Regions from separate parts of the Staphylococcus sp. FSL K6-0223 genome, predicted to be linked through region 2. Evidence: riboswitches for the same ligand, from Rfam matches in the RefSeq annotation. Region 2 holds a riboswitch; each other region holds the start of a gene.
The links. Region 2 has a riboswitch for S-adenosylmethionine ahead of metX (homoserine O-acetyltransferase MetX). Riboswitches for the same ligand answer to the same signal wherever they lie in the genome.

Region 1 (6,582 bases), on a different contig from region 2:
TCATTTTAAAATGTGATTACTTTAAATTATTAAACGAACAAAGAAGGTTGTCAAAGAGTATGATTACTCTTTCTATTTTAAACTATTATAATAGAAGCAACTCGTTTTTTCTTTTTAAATTACATACATATTGTTGGTCAAAATTCTTAAAATATCCATAAAACCAGAAAAATTTAAGAAAATGATAAAATAAATATTCTGAAAATTTAGAAAATGTGTTATAGTATTTTTTATCATTACTTAATACAATAACAAAATATTATAGGAGGTATAAGAATGACAACAGAACTTAGAAAAATAAGCGTTGGAGATTTTATTTTTAGAGTACTTTCCGGAGTGGCTATTGGGATTGTGGTAGGTTTAGTACCGAATGCCATTTTAGGTGAAATCTTTAAAGCTCTTATGCATCACCATCCTATTTTTGCAACATTACTACATGTTGTTCAAGCATTACAATTTACTGTACCAGCATTAGTAGGTGCGTTAATTGCGATTAAATTTAATATGACTCCTCTTGCGATTGCAGTCGTATCAAGTGCAGCTTATGTAGGAAGTGGTGCTGCTCAATTTAAGAATGGGGCTTGGATTATTGCAGGTATTGGTGATCTAATCAATACGATGATTACTGCAGCAATTGCAGTTTTATTTATTCTACTTATTGAAAAACGTGTAGGAAGTATGGCATTGATTGTTTATCCAACAATTGTTGGAGGTCTCTCAGCTACAATTGGTGTGCTCATCCTACCATATGTACATACTATAAATATTGCGATTGGTAATATGATTAATAGTTTCACTGAATTACAACCTGTATTGATGTGTATGTTAATCTCAATGGTATTTAGTTTTATTATTATTTCCCCATTATCAACAGTAGCTATTGCTATTGCCATTGGTATTACAGGTTTGGCAGCCGGTTCAGCTTCAATTGGTATTTCAGCTACTGAAGCGGTTTTACTTATTGGCACAAGTCAAGTAAATCGTGTTGCAGTACCAATTTCTATTTTCTTTGGTGGCGTGAAAATGATGATGCCAAATATGGTGAAATATCCAATTATTATGCTACCTATTTTGATTACCGCAGCGGTTTCTGGTGTAGTTGGTAGTCTTATCGGTATTGCTGGAACAAAAGAGTCTGCTGGGTTTGGATTTATTGGTATGATTGGGCCGATTAGTGCATTTAAATTTTTACACGTCGATTCAGCTGTTATGAGTATCATACTAATTATTATTGGATTTTTTGTTGTACCTTTAGTAACAGCATTTATACTAGATGTTATTTTACGCAGAGTCTTAAAATTATTTACAAATGATATTTACAAATTTATGGGATAAACGCATTAGCCTGGGACATGATGAATTGTCTCAGGCATTTTTAAATTTAAACGATAAACGCCAATAATGTTACAATAAAATAGAAAAAAGATTAAAAGGATGAAGGGTTAATGGCGAAAAAAATTGAAGCTTTAGCATTAAAAACAGCAGAATTAACACGACGTACACATGAACTAGGCATTCCAGTGATGATATTATTTGAAGGTGTACCTGCATCTGGGAAGACGCGCTTATCTAATGAGTTATTATTAAATTTAGATGCGAAGTATACACAATTTATTGCGACACAGTCACCTAAACAGGATGATTTAAGATATCAATTTTTACAAAAATATTGGAATACCTTACCTAAAAAAGGTGATATAAATATTTATTTTAGAAGCTGGTATTCTCATTATCTAGATTATAGAGAAAATAAAATTAAACACGACAAATATAAAAACTATGATGTACTCAAACAACAAATTTCTTCTTTTGAAAATATGCTTAAACGAGATCACTATGAAATCATTAAGTTTTTCATAGAAATTAATGAAGAAAAACGTCAAGAACATATTCAACAAACCAAAGATAATCCATTGACGCGTTGGAAAGTTCAAGAATATAGTAATGTACTTTCAACAGATATTTATCTTAAAGACATGCGTCAATTTATAAAAAATGATAAAGCATGGGAAATCATTGATTATACCGAAAGAGAAAAAGCGATTGAAACAATGTATGAACATATTATCAAACGTCTTGAAACAGCGATTGAAACAATGTATGAACATATTATCAAACGTCTTGAAACAGCGATTGAGAAGCATGAGCAAAAAGAAGAACAGCGAGACGGTAAATTTCATTCTAATTTTAAAACATACCTTTTTGATAGAAAGGTGGATAAAGTAAAAAAAGATGAATATAAACAGCTCATTGAGGAATTGCAAAATCGTATGAGAGAAATTCAATTCGCTTTATATGATAGAAAGATTCCACTTATTTTAGTATTTGAAGGTATGGATGCAGCTGGTAAAGGCGGAAATATTAAACGAATTAGAGAAAAATTAGATCCAACGGGTTATCGAGTGAATGGCATTAGTGCCCCTACAGATGTTGAATTAAAACATCATTATTTATGGAGATTTGCGAAAGAAATGCCAAGAACTGGGCACATCGAATTATTCGATAGAAGTTGGTATGGTCGTGTATTGGTAGAGCGTGTCGAAGGTTTTGCTACTGTCGATGAATGGCAACGTGCATATGATGAAATAAACGCATTTGAGAAAATGTGGACAGATGAAGGAGCGATTATTTTAAAGTTCTTCCTTACATTAGATAAAGAAGAACAATTAAAACGTTTTAAAGATCGTCAAGAAAATGTTAATAAACAATGGAAAATTACAGATGAAGACTGGAGAAATAGAGAAAAATGGGATTTATACGTGGAATCAAGTCACGATATGGTTGAGAAAACAAATACATCCTATGCGCCATGGCTTGTTGTCCCTGCTGATCATAAAAAAACCTCTCGTATTGAGATACTAAAATATATTATTCGTAATTGTGAAAAGGTACTTTGGGGAGTAAAGGATTATTAAAAATAAATAAGGAAACTTAATACGTACAAGCTCTTGTTTTTTTATCAAAAGTAAAGAATTTAAATAGCCAATTACACTTTAAAAATATTACAGTAATGTAACAAAACATTAATTTGTAATATTACTAATGATGTTAAAGTATTGTAATTTTTGTAAGAAAGTATTGTAAAACGTTAATTTATAATAAAAATAAACTCCATATTGATAGATTTTATATATTACAGGAAGTATTTAATATATTTCAATATTACAAAATGATGGATTAATTGTAATTTTTTGTAAAAAAAGCGTAATACTATTCTACGAATTTTGTGTTATAGTAGCTATTGTCAAAAGTTAAACAACAAATCAAAACAGAAATTAATCTTAAATAAAGAACGAAACATAACGAAAATATATATTTCAATTTTGGAGGAATTATTTATTATGAAAAAGACAGTAATCGCTTCGTCATTAGCAGTAACTTTAGGTTTAACAGGATATGCTTTAACAAACGATCACAGTGCACATGCATCAGAACAAACAACTAACTATTCTCATTTAGCTGACTTAGCTCAAAATAACCCATCTGAATTAAATGCTCACCCAGTACAAGCTGGTGCATATAACATTTCATTCGTAAAAGACGGTTTCAAATATAACTTTACTTCAAATGGTAACACTTGGTCTTGGAACTATACTTACACTGGTGGTGCTGACACAGCTCAATCAACTACTGACTACACTGAGTCTTATAATCAAGCTTCAACTCAATCAGTAAGTTCAAATAATCAAGCTAGCACTTCAAATGTAAAAGCTGTTTCAGCTCCAGTACAAAGAACGTCTAGCTACAATAACTACAGTGCTCGTACAACTTCATACTCAGCACCAAAAACAACTTCATACTCAACTGCTTCAACTGGTGGATCAGTTAAAGCTCAATTCTTAGCTAACGGTGGTACTGAAGCTGCTTGGAATGCTATCGTAATGCCTGAATCAGGTGGTAATCCAAATGCTGTTAACCCAATTGGTTACAGAGGTTTAGGTCAAACTAAAGAAGCATGGGGTACTGGTTCAGTAGCTACACAAACTCAAGGTATGGCTAACTATGCTAAATCACGTTATGGTTCATGGGACGCAGCAATTGCTTTCCGCCAAGGTCACGGTTGGTGGTAAGATTTAAGTAGATAACTGGATAGGACATCGAGTTATCAAAAAAGGAGGACGACAATGTCGTTCTCCTTTTTTATTTTTTAATATAATATTTTTAATTTCTTGCTTAATACATATAAAGATAGATAAAATGGATTATTCATGTTCTGCATTTTTAATTTATGCAGGAGTAAACAGAGATTTGAAAGATAAAGTTCATTTGCATAATGTGATTTTTGCTGAAAATTTTAGAGGGAATATTGACGATATCTTTGAAGGAAGATTGCCGAAAGACCCTTCTATATATCTTTATTTCCCCTCCGTTGAAGATGAGGAATTGGCTCCTGAAGGAAAAACAAGTATGTACATTTTAATGCCAGTACCTGAGCTTAAAACAGGTCAAATCGATTGGAACAATCCAGCCATAATTGAACAGGTTAAAAATGAAATTTACAAAAAAACAGAAACAATTGAATCACTTAAAGGATTACGTAACGATATCGTATCCGAAACTATTTTTACACCCTTAGATTTTGAAACACATTATAATGCTAAATTCGGTACAGCCTTTGGATTAATGCCTACTTTAGCACAAAGTAATTATTACCGTCCGCCTAACGTGTCCCGTGATTATAAAGATTTATATTTTGCAGGCGCAAGTACACATCCAGGCGCAGGCGTACCCATTGTATTAACAAGTGCTAAAATAACAGCAGAGGCTATGTTAGAAGATATAAAAAATATGAAATAGAATAAATAAATCTGAAAATTGACAATTATCAGTGTAATGTTAAAATAAGACTTAATACGTAAGAACTTATCGAGAGAAGTGAAGGGATTTGGCCCAATGAAACTTCAGCAACAGGCTTCATAAATATAAAGTACTGTGCTAACTCCAAGAGGATAATAAATAACCTCAAAGATAAGTGACATATATCTCATGAAGCTATATGCCACACAAAAGTGGTATATAGCTTTTTATTTAAGGAGGAATAACATGGTTATTTCAAAAAGATTAGCAGCCATTCCTGATAGCTATTTTGGAAAAACGATGGGACGTAAAGTAGAACATGGCCCTTTACCACTTATTAATATGGCAGTAGGCATTCCCGATGGTGAAACACCAGAAGGTATTATTGAGCATTTTTCTGAAGCGATTCGGATTCCTGAAAATCAAAAATATGGTGCCTTTCATGGTAAAGAATCATTTAAAGAGGCCATTGTTAATTTTTATCAACGTCAGTACAATGTGACATTAGATAAAGAAGATGAAGTATGTATTTTATATGGTACAAAAAATGGACTAGTAGCTTTACCTACATGTGTTGTTAATCCTGGAGAAAATGTGCTACTTCCGGATCCTGGATATACAGATTATTTAGCAGGAGTGATGCTCGCAGATGCCAATCCGGTTCCATTAAATTTAGATCCTCCAGATTATTTGCCAAATTGGGATAATGTAGATAAGAGAGTACTAGACAACACAACGCTTGTTTATTTAACATATCCCAATAATCCAACAGGATCAACGGCTACAAAAGAAGTATTTGATGAAGCAATTGAACGATTCAAAGGTACAAATACAAAAATTGTGCACGACTTTGCTTATAGTGCTTTTGGCTTTGATGCTAAAAATCCAAGCATACTTGCTTCAGAACACGGTAAAGATGTCGCTATTGAAATTTTCTCACTTTCAAAAGGATATAATATGTCAGGTTTCCGAGTGGGTTTTGCAGTAGGAAATAAAGACATGATTCAAGCATTAAAGAAATATCAAACGCATACAAATGCTGGAATGTTTGGTGCGTTACAAGATGCAGCGACGTATGCACTTAATCATTATGATGAATTTTTAGAAGAACAGAATGAAACATTTAAACGGCGTCGAGATAAGTTTGAAGCAAAATTAAGTGAAGCCCATCTACCATTTGTGCATTCTAAAGGCGGTATCTATTCATGGTTACGTACACCTCCAGGTTATGATAGTGAAACCTTTGAACAATATTTATTAAAAGAGAAATCTATTTTAGTTGCTCCAGGTATACCATTTGGTGAAAATGGAAAACATTACGTGCGTATCTCACTTGCATTAGATGATAAATGGTTAGAAGAAGCAGCTAGTAGGTTAATTGACCTAGCTGATATGTATAAAGCAAAGCATAGTTAAAAAATTATGAAGGAAGAGGATCAATATATGACCAAAATTAAAATTATGAGTGTAAGAGATGAAGATATACCATATATTAACGAGTGGGCGAAACAAAACAATGTTGATGTTGATTTAACCAAAGAAATGTTAACAGAGACAACAGTTGATACTGTAAAAGGATTTGATGGTCTATCGTTATCTCAACAACATCCAATTACAGAAGAGATTTTTGCGAAATTGAAACAATATGGAATTAAGCAAATTGCACAACGTAGTGCAGGATTTGATACGTATGACTTAGATTTAGCTACTAAGTACGACATCATTATCTCAAATGTACCCTCGTATTCTCCAAGTTCAATTGCTGAATTTGCTGTTACACAAGCC
Region 2 (6,582 bases):
TTTATTTGGGAAAGGATGAAGGTTACATGTTAGATATTCGTTTATTTAGAAATGAACCAGAAAAAGTTAAGAGCAAAATTGAATTAAGAGGAGACGATCCTAAGGTCGTTGACGAAGTTTTAGAATTAGATGAACAACGACGTCAATTAATCAGTAAAACTGAAGAAATGAAAGCAAGACGTAATAAAGTCAGTGAAGAAATCGCTCAGAAGAAACGTAATAAAGAAGATGCTGATGACGTTATTGCAGAAATGCGTAACTTAGGTGATGAAATTAAAGAAAACGATGCTAAATTAAATGAAGTTGATAATAAAGTGAGAGACATTTTAATCCGTATTCCAAATTTAATTAACGACGATGTACCTCAAGGGGATTCAGATGAAGAAAACGTTGAATTGAAAAAATGGGGTACACCACGTGAATTCGATTTCGAACCAAAAGCACACTGGGATTTAGTTGAAGAATTAAAAATGGCAGACTTCGAACGTGCTGCTAAAGTATCTGGTGCGCGTTTCGTTTACTTAACTAAAGATGGAGCATTATTAGAACGTGCATTAATGAACTACATGATTACGAAACATACAACTCAACATGGTTACACAGAAATGATGACACCTCAATTAGTGAATGCAGATACTATGTTTGGTACAGGTCAACTTCCTAAATTCGAAGAAGATTTATTTAAAGTCGAAAAAGAAGGCCTATACACAATTCCAACAGCAGAAGTACCTTTAACAAACTTCTACAGAGATGAAATCATTCAACCAGGAGTGTTACCTGAAAAATTTACTGGGCAAACGGCATGTTTCCGTAGTGAAGCGGGTTCAGCTGGTAGAGATACAAGAGGATTAATTCGTTTACACCAATTCGATAAAGTTGAAATGGTTCGTATCGAAAAACCTGAAGATTCTTGGGATGCTTTAGAAGATATGACTAAAAATGCTGAATCAATTTTAGAAGAATTAGGATTACCATATCGTCGAGTTATCTTATGTACAGGCGACATTGGCTTCAGCGCTAGTAAAACATATGACCTAGAAGTATGGTTACCAAGTTACAATGACTATAAAGAAATTAGTTCTTGCTCAAACTGTACTGATTTCCAAGCACGTCGTGCTAACATTCGCTTTAAACGTGATAACTCAGCTAAACCAGAATTAGCTCATACATTAAATGGTAGTGGTTTAGCCGTAGGTCGTACATTTGCAGCTATCGTTGAAAATTATCAAAATGAAGACGGTACAATCACAATTCCTGAAGCATTAGTTCCATTCATGGGTGGAAAAACTAAAATTTCTAAACCTACAAAATAATAACTTAAAAATAGGCTGAATAATTACTACAATACAACGATGAATGACTCAATTAATTATTTGAACTGTCGACATGATCTTAACGATTTTGTCGACAGTTTTTTTTGTTGAACAGGGTAGGGGAAGAGAAATAATTCAACTTCAAATCTTCAAAAATGAGAGGGATGTCTAAAAGAAGAAACAAAATTCTGAAATTTTATAATCGTTGTATTTACAACGATTTGACTATGAGGTTTGTCTTACGTCACACAAACCGAAGTCTAAAAATATTGAACAACTTTTCCAAATATAATAGACTTATTTTACTATTTTAGAAAGTGGAATGGAGGCTGATCAAATGACCCATCTTTCATTTAAGCAAGGGGTAAAAGAATGTATTCCTACTTTATTTGGATATGCAGGAGTAGGTTTATCATTTGGTATCGTAGCAGCCTCTCAAAACTTTAGTATCTTAGAAATTATTTTATTATGTCTCATTATTTACGCCGGTGCCGCACAATTTATTGTTTGCGCTTTAGCGATTACAGGTACTCCAATATCTGCTATCGTTCTAACCACACTTATCGTTAACTCACGTATGTTTCTATTAAGTATGACTTTGGCGCCTAATTATAAACAATATGGATTATGGAATAGGGTAGGTCTCGGTACATTATTAACCGATGAAACCTTCGGAGTTGCTATTACGCCATATATTAAAGGTGAAAAGATTAATGATCGTTGGCTTCATGGTCTTAATATCACAGCATATCTTTTTTGGACTATTTCGTGTGTGGCCGGCGCCCTTTTCGGCAAATATATTTCTAATCCTAATGCACTTGGATTAGACTATGCGATTACTGCAATGTTCATTTTCTTAGGTATATCTCAATTTGAGTCAGTGAAGAAATCAAGATTTCGTATATATATAATTTTAATTATCTGTGTAATCACAATGATGCTTCTTTTAAGTTTAGTGATGCCTTCATATGTAGCAATATTAATAGCCGCAACATTCGCTGCAGCCTTAGGGGTGGTGATGGATAAATGACAACAGATTTACACACACTGATACTTATTATTTTATGTGGAATTGTAACGTTACTCATTCGAATTATTCCCTTTATGATGATATCTAGAGTTCATTTACCTGAAATTGTCGTTAAATGGCTTTCATTTATTCCTATCACATTATTTACCGCACTTGTCATTGATGGCGTCATACAACAACACGATAACGCCTTTGGATATACGCTCAATTTGTCATATATTATTGCGACTATACCAACAGTACTCCTTGCCATTTTCACACGTAGCCTTACTATCACAATAATTGGAGGTATTATTACTATCGCTTGTTTACGTTTAATTTTTTAACTCCTGAAAATGACAGCAAAGTATTGAAGTCATAAACCATTTTAGTTAAAATTATATTAATTAGAAAATTCAGACTATTTAAGATTGAAACTTATTCAACATCAATATACAAATTAATTCATCAAATCTTATTTCGAGAAGCTGAGGGAATTGGCCCGACGATGCTTCAGCAACCGACTAATGATAGCACGGTGCTACAACCAACGAGAATCTCGAATGATAAGTACTGACCAGCTTCCTACTTTTTCATTTGAGTAGGAAGCTTTTTTGTAAGAGGAGGTAGCGTTAACGATGACGAATTACAGAGTAGATACGTTAGAATTAGGGACATTTACAACTGAATCAGGAGAAACCATTAATAATTTAAAATTACGCTATGAACACGTTGGATATAAAGGTCAACCATTAGTTGTTGTTTGTCACGCATTAACAGGTAATCACTTAACTTATGGAACAGACGAGAAACATGGATGGTGGCGTGAAATTATAGATGGTGGTTATATTCCACGTCATGATTATCAATTTCTAACTTTCAACGTTATTGGTAGTCCCTTTGGTTCAAGTTCAAAACTTAATGACCCTAATTTTCCACAACATCTTACATTAAGAGATATTGTTAAGGCGATTGAAAAAGGAATCAAAGCACTTGGCTTCAAGAAGGTAAACATCCTAATTGGAGCAAGTCTAGGTGGTATGCAAGCAATGGAATTGCTGTATAATAATCAATTTCAAATCGACAAAGCCATTATTCTCGCAGCAACTGGTAAAACGTCATCGTACAGTCGTGCTTTCAACGAGATCGCCCGACAAGCAATTCATCTTGGTGGGAAGGAAGGCTTAAGTATCGCTCGACAACTAGGCTTCTTAACATACCGTTCCTCTAAAAGTTATGACCAACGTTTTACGCCAGATGAAGTTGTAACATATCAACAGTATCAAGGTAATAAATTTAAGAAAAACTTTGACTTACAATGTTATTTAACACTGCTCGACGTCTTAGATAGTCACAATATTGATAGAGGACGAGATGATGTTGATGAAGTCTATCAATCTTTAGATACAAAGGTTCTAACGATGGGGTTTATAGATGATTTACTTTATCCAGATGATCAAGTAAGAGCAGTCGGAGAGAGATTTAAATATCATCGCCATTTCTTTGTGCCAGATAATGTAGGACATGACGGCTTCCTTCTAAACTTTAACGATTGGGCTCCAAACCTCTACCATTTCTTGAACTTAAAACAATTTAAAAGGAAATAAACACAGCTATTTTAGACATACTAAACTTTGGCTAAGCAAAGTAAGTATGTCTTTAGCATAAATGCTACTAATTAATGACGAAGTCACTGGTGTTTTAAAGGATTACAATCGCTGATGCGATTGCATAATAGGTGCTAACATTTGATACTCCAAACTTTTAAAGGATTACAATCGTTAATCACGATTGCATAAGTGCTACTAATTAATGACGAAGTCATTATTGTTTTAGAGGATTACAATCGCTAATGCGATTGCATAATAGGTGCTAACATTTGATACTCATCAAATGAAGCACCTATAATTGTTAATTTTGGGCAAAGAGGTTAAAATAGAAGTTATAGTCAAAAAGTATGGGAGTGGCGTGTGTGTTTTCAAAAATACAACCTAAAGCAACTATTATTGCAACTATTTCATTACTGATAGTCGCTTTAGTAACACATGTATTACCTATTCTCGGCTTAATTTTATGTTTATTTGCAACGATTCCTGGCATCGTGCTATGGAACCGCTCTGTACAATCATTTGGAATTAGCGCTTTAGTAACAGTGATTCTAACAACGTTATTAGGTAATACATTTGTCTTAAGTATGATGGTACTTATCTTAATTTTAAGTTTTATCATCGGTCAATTACTTAAGGAAAGAACTTCAAAAGAAAGAATTCTTTATGTTTCAACGGCTTCATTAAGTTTAATAACATTGATTGGATTCATGTTATTACAAACATTCGAAAAAATTCCAAAAGCAGCCGTATTAATTAAGCCATTTAAAGATGCGATGCATGATGCCATCTTAACAAGTGGATTAGATTCTAACTATAGACAGATTCTTGAGGAAGGTTTCCGACAATCAACGGTCCAACTCCCTAGTTATCTTATTATAGTCATTTTCCTTTTAATCTTAATTAATCTGATTATTACATTTCCTATCTTACGTAAGTTTAAGGTCGCAACTCCGATCTTTAAGCCATTATTCGCATGGCAAATGAATCGTGTACTATTATGGATTTATCTTATAGTTCTTATTTGTGTAATGTTTGCGAACCAACCAAGTATATTCCAAAGTATCGTCTTGAACTTTGAGGTTGTGTTATCATTAGTGATGTATATCCAAGGTTTAAGCGTTATACATTTCTTCGGTAAAGCTAAGAGATGGCCGAATGCTGTAACGATTTTATTAATGGTAGTGGGGACACTACTTACACCGATGACACATATCGTTGGTTTACTTGGAGTTATTGATTTATGTATTAATTTAAAACGAATTATTAAAAAATGATTATTAACTAAGTGATTAGAGGTGGAAGAATGAACCGTCAATCCACTAAAAAAGCATTGCTCATACCTTTTATACTAATGGTACTTACAGCCATTGCATTAGTCATCGTATGGTTTATTTTCAACCAAATCGTCGCTGGCATTGCTGCAGCAATCCTCGTCGTGATGATTATCATTAGTGGCGTGTTATTGAGACAAGCTTTTCTTAAAATGGATAATTATGTGGATGATTTAAGTGGTCACATCTCGGCAAGTAGCAATAAAGCAATCAAACATTTGCCGATTGGGATGATTGTGTTAGATGAAGATAACCACATTGAATGGATGAACCAATTCATGACAGAACACGTTGAAACCAATGTGATTTCTGAAAATGTAAACGAAGTCTTTCCTAACATATTGAAACAATTAGAAAAAGTACAAGAAGTAGAAATTGAACATAACAATTATCATTACCATGTGCGATATTCAGAGAATGAACATTGTTTATATTTCTTTGATATCACAGAAAGCGTACATACCAATGAGTTGTATGAAGATTCAAAGCCAATTATCGCAACGTTGTTCTTAGACAACTATGACGAGATTACGCAGAATATGAACGATACACAACGTTCAGAAATCAACTCAATGGTTACACGTGTCATTAGCAGATGGGCACAAGAATACAATATTTATTTCAAACGTTATAATTCTGATCAATTCGTTGCATATCTTAACCAAAAGATATTAGCAGAACTTGAAGATTCAAACTTTGAAATTTTAAGTCAGTTGAGAGAGAAAAGTGTTGGTTACCGTGCACAACTCACTTTAAGTATCGGTGTCGGTGAAGGTACAGAGAACCTTATTGACCTAGGGGATTTATCACAATCTGGTTTAGACTTAGCACTCGGTCGAGGAGGCGACCAAGTTGCCATTAAAAATATGAATGGTAACGTTCGCTTCTACGGTGGTAAGACTGACCCTATGGAGAAACGTACGCGTGTACGTGCCCGAGTAATTTCTCACGCACTTAAAGACATCTTAACTGAAGGCGACAAGGTAATTATTATGGGACATAAACGCCCTGATTTAGATGCAATTGGTGCAGCAATTGGTGTCTCACGTTTTGCATTAATGAATAATTTAGAAGCCTTTGTCGTTCTCAATGATTCAGATATTGATCCGACTTTACGTCGTGTCATGGACGAAATTGATAAGAAACCAGAATTGAAAGAACGCTTTGTCACATCAGATGAAGCTTGGGATATGATGACGTCTAAGACGACAGTCGTTGTCGTGGATACGCACAAGCCTGAAATGGTCTTAGATGAAAATGTCTTAAATAAAGCAAACCGTAAAGTCGTTATTGACCACCACAGACGTGGCGAAAGCTTT
Region 3 (6,582 bases), on a different contig from region 2:
TAATCGCTATGATTATCGCTGCAATTAAACCAATCTCAACCGGTCCAAATGAATTCATTAGATAACGCTCCTTTTAAACTGTCAATATCTATCTATTATAATAGAAATAGACGATAATTTCGAGGTTTAACCTAATTAACTGCTATATATCCTATGTTATTTTTGAACGGCATCTTTTAGGACATTCACTTTATCTAATTTTTCCCATGGTAACAATACATCAGTACGACCAAAATGTCCGTATGCAGCTGTTTGTTTGTAAATAGGATGTTTTAAGTCAAGCATTTTAATGATACCTGCTGGTCTTAAATCAAAATGTTTTCTTACCGCTTCAACTAATTGTCCTTCAGAAACTTTACCTGTTTTAAATGTATCAATAGCAATAGATACAGGTTCTGCTACACCAATTGCATAAGCTAATTGCACTTCACATTGCTCAGCTAATCCAGCTGCTACAATATTTTTTGCAACATATCTCGCTGCATATGCCGCAGAGCGATCTACTTTTGTAGGATCTTTACCACTGAAACAGCCACCTCCATGACGAGCATAACCACCATATGTATCTACAATAATTTTTCTTCCAGTTAAACCAGCATCTCCTTGAGGACCCCCAATAACAAATCGACCAGTTGGATTAATAAAGAATTTAGTTTCATCATCAATTAAACCTTCAGGCACAGTCGGATAAATGACATGCTCTTTAATATCTTTTTGGATTTGTTCTAATTCAATGTCTTCAGCATGTTGAGAAGATACCACAATCGTGTCAATACGTTTAGGTTTATCATTTTCATCGTATTCTACTGTTACTTGAACTTTACCATCTGGACGTAAATAACCTAAGGTACCGTCTTTACGCACATCTGATAAGCGTTTCGCTAGTTGATGTGATAAAAAGATTGGAAGCGGCATATATGTTTCGGTTTCATTTGTTGCATAACCAAACATTAATCCTTGGTCTCCGGCACCTGTTGCTTCAATTTCTTCTTCAGATATATCATTGCGATACTCAAGTGCTTTATCTACACCTTGGGCAATATCAGGTGATTGTTCATCAATAGCTGTTAAAACAGCCATTGTTTGATAATCGTAACCATATTTAGCTCTTGTATAACCAATATTTTTGATTGTTTCTCGTACTACTTTAGGAATATCTACATATGTAGACGTTGAAATTTCACCAGAAATTAAAGCCATACCTGTTGTTACTGTTGTTTCACAAGCGACACGTGCATTAGGATCATCTTTTAAAATTTCATCTAAAATCGCATCAGATACTTGATCGGCGATTTTATCTGGATGCCCTTCTGTCACTGACTCTGATGTAAATAAACGTTTATTATAAGTCATGATTTGCTCCTTTTTTTAACTATATTTACGAAAATTCTCTTTTGACAATGAGCTTAAAATAAAAGAGCCTTCTCAACTACCTAGATAGAGAGAAGGCTCTTAAACGTCCATTCGCTCTTATCGTTCAGACAAATATTGCGTCTGCAAACGGTTTGGCACCTTTCTTTTAAAAAAAGAGGTTGCTGGGTTTCATTGGGTCCATGTCCCTCCACCACTCAGGATAAGAGAATCCGTTAAGACCTATACTACATAAATACTTTAAAATTGTCAATTTTGATTTTTAAATGTTCTTTTATTTACAATGGAATAATTAAATTATTATGTTATACTTTTTAATGTAAGGGCTTACACATATAAATGGATAGATATTTGGAGGGATGTTGTATGTCAATAGATACATACAGTGAAACACCTAAAATCAAACACTTATTAGAGAAGGAAACGACTTTATTTCAACTTTCTACTACTCAGCTTTATTACAAGATTTTAAATAATAATGAAGGTGAACTTACTGAACTTGGCGCAATTAATATGAGTACAGGTAAATATACTGGTCGTTCACCAAAAGATAAATTTATCGTTAACGAACCTTCATATCGAGACAATATTGATTGGGGAGACATTAATCAACCTATAGATGAAGACGTGTTTTTAAAATTATACAACAAAGTATTAGATTATTTAGATCAAAAAGATGAATTATACGTTTTTAACGGTTATGCCGGAAGTGATAAAGACTCACAATTAAAATTAAAAATTATCAATGAGCTTGCATGGCATAATTTATTTGCACAAAACATGTTTATCCGACCTGAATCTATTGAGGAAGCAAGTCATATTAAGCCAAATTTCACTATCGTTTCTGCCCCTCATTTTAAAGCCAATCCAGATGTTGACGGTACTCATTCTGAAACATTTATTATTGTTTCATTTAAATATAAAGTGATTTTAATTGGTGGTACTGAATACGCTGGAGAAATGAAAAAAGGTATCTTTTCAGTGATGAACTACTTATTACCTATGCAAGATATTATGAGTATGCATTGTTCTGCCAATGTTGGAGAAAAAGGTGATGTTGCTCTATTCTTTGGATTATCTGGTACAGGAAAAACAACATTATCAGCGACGCCAACTCGCAAATTAATTGGCGATGATGAACATGGCTGGAATAAAAATGGTATTTTTAACATTGAAGGTGGTTGCTATGCAAAAGCTATCCACTTATCTAAAGAAAAAGAACCTCAAATTTATAATGCCATTCAATATGGTACTATTCTTGAAAATACAATTGTTAATGAACGTGGCCATGTTGATTTTGATGATAATACGAACACAGAAAACACACGTGCTGCTTATCCAATTCATCATATCGATAATATCGTATTACCTTCTAAAGCTGCACACCCTAATACAATTATCTTCTTAACTGCAGATGCATTTGGTGTACTTCCACCTATTTCTAAATTATCTAAATCTCAGGCAATGTATCATTTCTTAAGTGGTTTTACGTCAAAATTAGCTGGCACAGAACGTGGCGTGACAGAACCTGAACCATCATTTTCAACATGCTTTGGCGCTCCATTTTTACCTTTGCATCCTACTAAATATGCGAATTTACTTGGTAAGTTAATTGATGACCATGATGTTGATGTATATCTAGTAAATACAGGATGGACTGGTGGAAAATATGGTGTTGGACGTCGTATCAGCTTATATTATACACGTTATATGGTAGATCAAGCTATTTCTGGCAAGCTAAAACAAGCTACATTTACTAAAGATGAAATATTTGGTTTAAGTATACCAACTGAAATGGAAGATGTGCCTAAGACTATTTTAAATCCAATCCATGCTTGGAATGATCCTGAGGCTTATCGTCATCAAGCTAATGACTTAAAACAACGTTTTGAAGAAAACTTCAAAACATTTGGAGATGAAGTAAAAGATATTGCTAAAGATGGTGGATTTAGTCATTAATAATATATCTAAACAAAAGACTTACATGATAACTGTTATAGTCATCTTTGTAAGTCTTGTTCTATATTATTCATCCATTGATGTATATAATCTAAAACTTCTTTCAATGCTTTCGGTCTTGGGACATGGCCTTCGTCAAGTTGATAAAATGTATCATGTTTGACCCCTTTACGTTCTAGTTGTTCTTGAAGAAAATACGCTTGATGTATACCCACTTGCCAATCTTTACCACCATGTACAATTAAAATAGGTGGACTGTTTTGATTCAACGTACGTATCGCATTTCTTTGTTCATATGCCTCTTTATCTTTTTTCGGATGACCTACCATACGTCTTAGCATTCCCCTTAAATCCACACGTTCTTCATACATTAAATGAACATCTGAAACGCCACCCCAAATAATATAACTATCAACTGGATCATCCTGAAATGATAATAAACCTTGAATTCCACCTCTTGAAAATCCAATCATATGGACGAAAGCTTGGGGATACTTATTTTTTAATAATCGAATAAGTACTGTTACATCATGTAAATCAGCATTACAAAATTCATCTTTTCCTTCACTACCATTACTTCCTCTATAATAGGGACCTATAACTAATGTATACGGATCAGAAAATTGCATGAGTCTTGAAGCTCTTACTCTACCAACTTGCCCTTTTCCACCACGTAAATACACTACAATTCGTTTAACATTATGATACGTTGGGATCATCTGTAACGCTTTTACATTTAATTCGTCTACTGTATAAGTTATTTCCTCAAATCGATGAGTGTTGGATTCAACAGGCATTGTTCTAATATTTGTAATACCCAAGATCTTTCACCCTTTCTAAACATTTTAAAATTGCTTCATCTTTAATTAAATAACTTTTTTGGTGCTCAGGAATCTCATTAACTAGATGAAATAATATAGGACCTTCTGTTTCCAAATAATCATGTTTATGTTCAATTGATTTCACTTTAATCACGTACACATCTTTTTTAAAAAGTGACTTATCAAAGGTATGAACTTGATATTGCGCGATATAATATAAGGCTTCTACCTTTCCACCTGTTTCTTCATAAAGTTCTCTAGCAATCGCTTGTTGACTAGTTTCATTAATTTCAACTTTACCTCCAGGGAACTCGATACCTCTTTTAGAGTGTTTAGTGAATAATAATTGATTTTGAAATATCGGAATAGCTAAAACGTGGTTTCCATTCGGTATATCGTTATCAGTTTTATATTGCATCGTGACTCGTCTATCATCTTGATCGATAAACTCCATATCACTCATCCCCCTCTTAAATATGATAAAATTATTTAATAATCAAATGTCTATAGGAGGTTTATTTATGCTTAAAAAATTATTTCTAAGCATCATTCGTATTTATCAGCGTTTCATCTCCCCTATGACACCACCAACATGTCGATTCTATCCTACTTGTTCTGAATATACTAAAGAAGCTATAGAAGTATATGGCGCATTTAAAGGTGGCTATATGGGAGTAAAACGTATTTTAAAATGCCATCCATTTCATGAAGGTGGATTTGATCCCGTACCTTTAAAAAAAGACAAACATACACATCATCATTCATAAACAGATAATGCATTTATATTAACTTTAGGGGGATTGAAATATATCAATCCTTCTTTTAATTTGCCTATGCCTTGTGTAAAGTCTGTTTCAAAATAATATCCATCTGGAGTAATATCTCCTGGATAAGACCCTTCTTTTGCTAATAAAGCAGTAAAATATCGACTAAGTCCATATTCATACATCCCACCAACGATCACTTTAATATCTTTCTCTTTTAATAAGTGAATGAGTTCTAGCGCTCTATCTATTCCTCCCAGTCTAAATGGTTTAACCACAACCGCAGTTATAGGATATTGATGAATAATTTTCAAAATTGATTGTACATCCGTTGCTTTTTCATCAATAGCAATAGCAGGATAATGCGTAACATCTATATAGCTTAAATCATTTAAATCTTTAAATGGTTCTTCAACGTATAGAAGATTGTGTTGATCAATCTCTTTTAATAATTGAAATTGTGACATATCCAGTGATTCATTTGCATCGAGTGCAAGACTAAATTCAAATGGAAGTTCATTGCGTAGCTTTTTTATATCGTTAATGAGATGAGAACTCCATTTTAATTTAATACGTGCTGGCTTTGTGTCTTTAAGTGTTTGTAATTGTGAAGAAGATAAACCACTTACTGTTGCCCCATATTCAACGTTAAAGCACGGTTGTGAATAAAACATCTGATAAACCGCCATCACAACAGTACATCTAGTAGCTGGATAACTATCTAATACATCAAGATAAGGTAACCAGTCACTAAATGTATTGAATGATTGATTTAAAATCTTTTTTGACCATTGTTGTATTCGTATTTTTACTGTCTCAATTGTTTCAGTATCATACCAATCCGTTTCAAATGCATTACATTCACCAAAATAATTTTTCCCTTCATCAGAAATAAATCGTACTATGAGTGCTTTACGATGTGTCATTTCGACTTTAGGCGTCGTAATCGGAGAATGAAACGGCGCGGTATAGTAATAAAATTGTATATCAATGATTTTCATTTAATGATCCTCAGTTCCAACTTTATTACGTTGTAATTTTCCAGTAGAAGTATAAGGTAATGCATTGACGTGTTGATATATCTTAGGAACTTTATATTTTGCTAAATGTTCTTGTAAAAAATTTATAAGATCATTAACCTCAATTGTTTCACTTGCGACATAGTAAAGCGCTGGAATCTGACCCCAAGTCTCATCTTCTTTAGGTACACATACTGCATCTATAATTCCATTGAATGTTTTAGCTACTGTTTCAATTTCATAAGGATAGATATTTTCTCCACCACTAATAATAAGGTCTTTACGTCGATCATAAACCATTACAAAACCATCACTGTCTATTTCTGCAATATCTCCTGTTTTAAAGAAACCATCTTCAAATGTGTTATCCAAATCTTTAGGATACAAATATCCGTTCATTACATTGTCGCCTTTGATAAGTAATTCACCATGTCCCTCTTCATTAGGTTGTTTAATACATACTTCAACATTATCACTTGGTTTACCTACTGTATCATATCGTTTAGCTAACATATCTGGCGAAGCGGTTAGGAACTGCGAACATGTTTCTGTCATTCCAAAAGAATTATAAATAGGTAATTGATAACTCAATGCCTGTTGTATGAGCGTGGATGATAATTTAGCACCCCCAAGTAATATTTTTTCAAT

Region 1: linked by a shared signal. The riboswitch ahead of MHI13_RS01730 (aminotransferase class I/II-fold pyridoxal phosphate-dependent enzyme) and the one ahead of metX (homoserine O-acetyltransferase MetX) in region 2 are both predicted to bind S-adenosylmethionine.
Region 3: linked by a shared signal. The riboswitch ahead of metK (methionine adenosyltransferase) and the one ahead of metX (homoserine O-acetyltransferase MetX) in region 2 are both predicted to bind S-adenosylmethionine.

Annotation. Positions count from the first base shown of each region.
Region 1 covers NZ_JBBOYX010000001.1:364,640-371,221, forward strand. Annotated here, with positions in the region: gene MHI13_RS01710 (PTS transporter subunit IIC) at 277-1,335, shown strand; gene MHI13_RS01715 (phosphate--AMP phosphotransferase) at 1,446-2,915, shown strand; gene MHI13_RS01720 (hypothetical protein) at 3,342-4,070, shown strand; partial or broken gene MHI13_RS01725 (phytoene desaturase family protein) at 4,186-4,797, shown strand; SAM riboswitch class I at 4,861-4,975, shown strand; gene MHI13_RS01730 (aminotransferase class I/II-fold pyridoxal phosphate-dependent enzyme) at 5,044-6,213, shown strand; gene MHI13_RS01735 (D-lactate dehydrogenase) at 6,241-6,582, shown strand, end outside.
Region 2 covers NZ_JBBOYX010000004.1:265,238-271,819, reverse strand. Annotated here, with positions in the region: gene serS (serine--tRNA ligase) at 27-1,313, shown strand; gene MHI13_RS22050 (AzlC family ABC transporter permease) at 1,651-2,343, shown strand; gene MHI13_RS22045 (AzlD domain-containing protein) at 2,340-2,669, shown strand; SAM riboswitch class I at 2,795-2,895, shown strand; gene metX (homoserine O-acetyltransferase MetX) at 2,961-3,929, shown strand; gene MHI13_RS22035 (YybS family protein) at 4,280-5,206, shown strand; gene MHI13_RS22030 (DHH family phosphoesterase) at 5,236-6,582, shown strand, end outside.
Region 3 covers NZ_JBBOYX010000001.1:961,732-968,313, reverse strand. Annotated here, with positions in the region: gene MHI13_RS04920 (NERD domain-containing protein) at 1-58, opposite strand, end outside; gene metK (methionine adenosyltransferase) at 157-1,353, opposite strand; SAM riboswitch class I at 1,468-1,580, opposite strand; gene pckA (phosphoenolpyruvate carboxykinase (ATP)) at 1,738-3,330, shown strand; gene MHI13_RS04905 (alpha/beta hydrolase family protein) at 3,372-4,151, opposite strand; gene ytkD (RNA deprotection pyrophosphohydrolase) at 4,132-4,605, opposite strand; gene yidD (membrane protein insertion efficiency factor YidD) at 4,673-4,918, shown strand; gene menC (o-succinylbenzoate synthase) at 4,909-5,916, opposite strand; gene menE (o-succinylbenzoate--CoA ligase) at 5,917-6,582, opposite strand, start outside.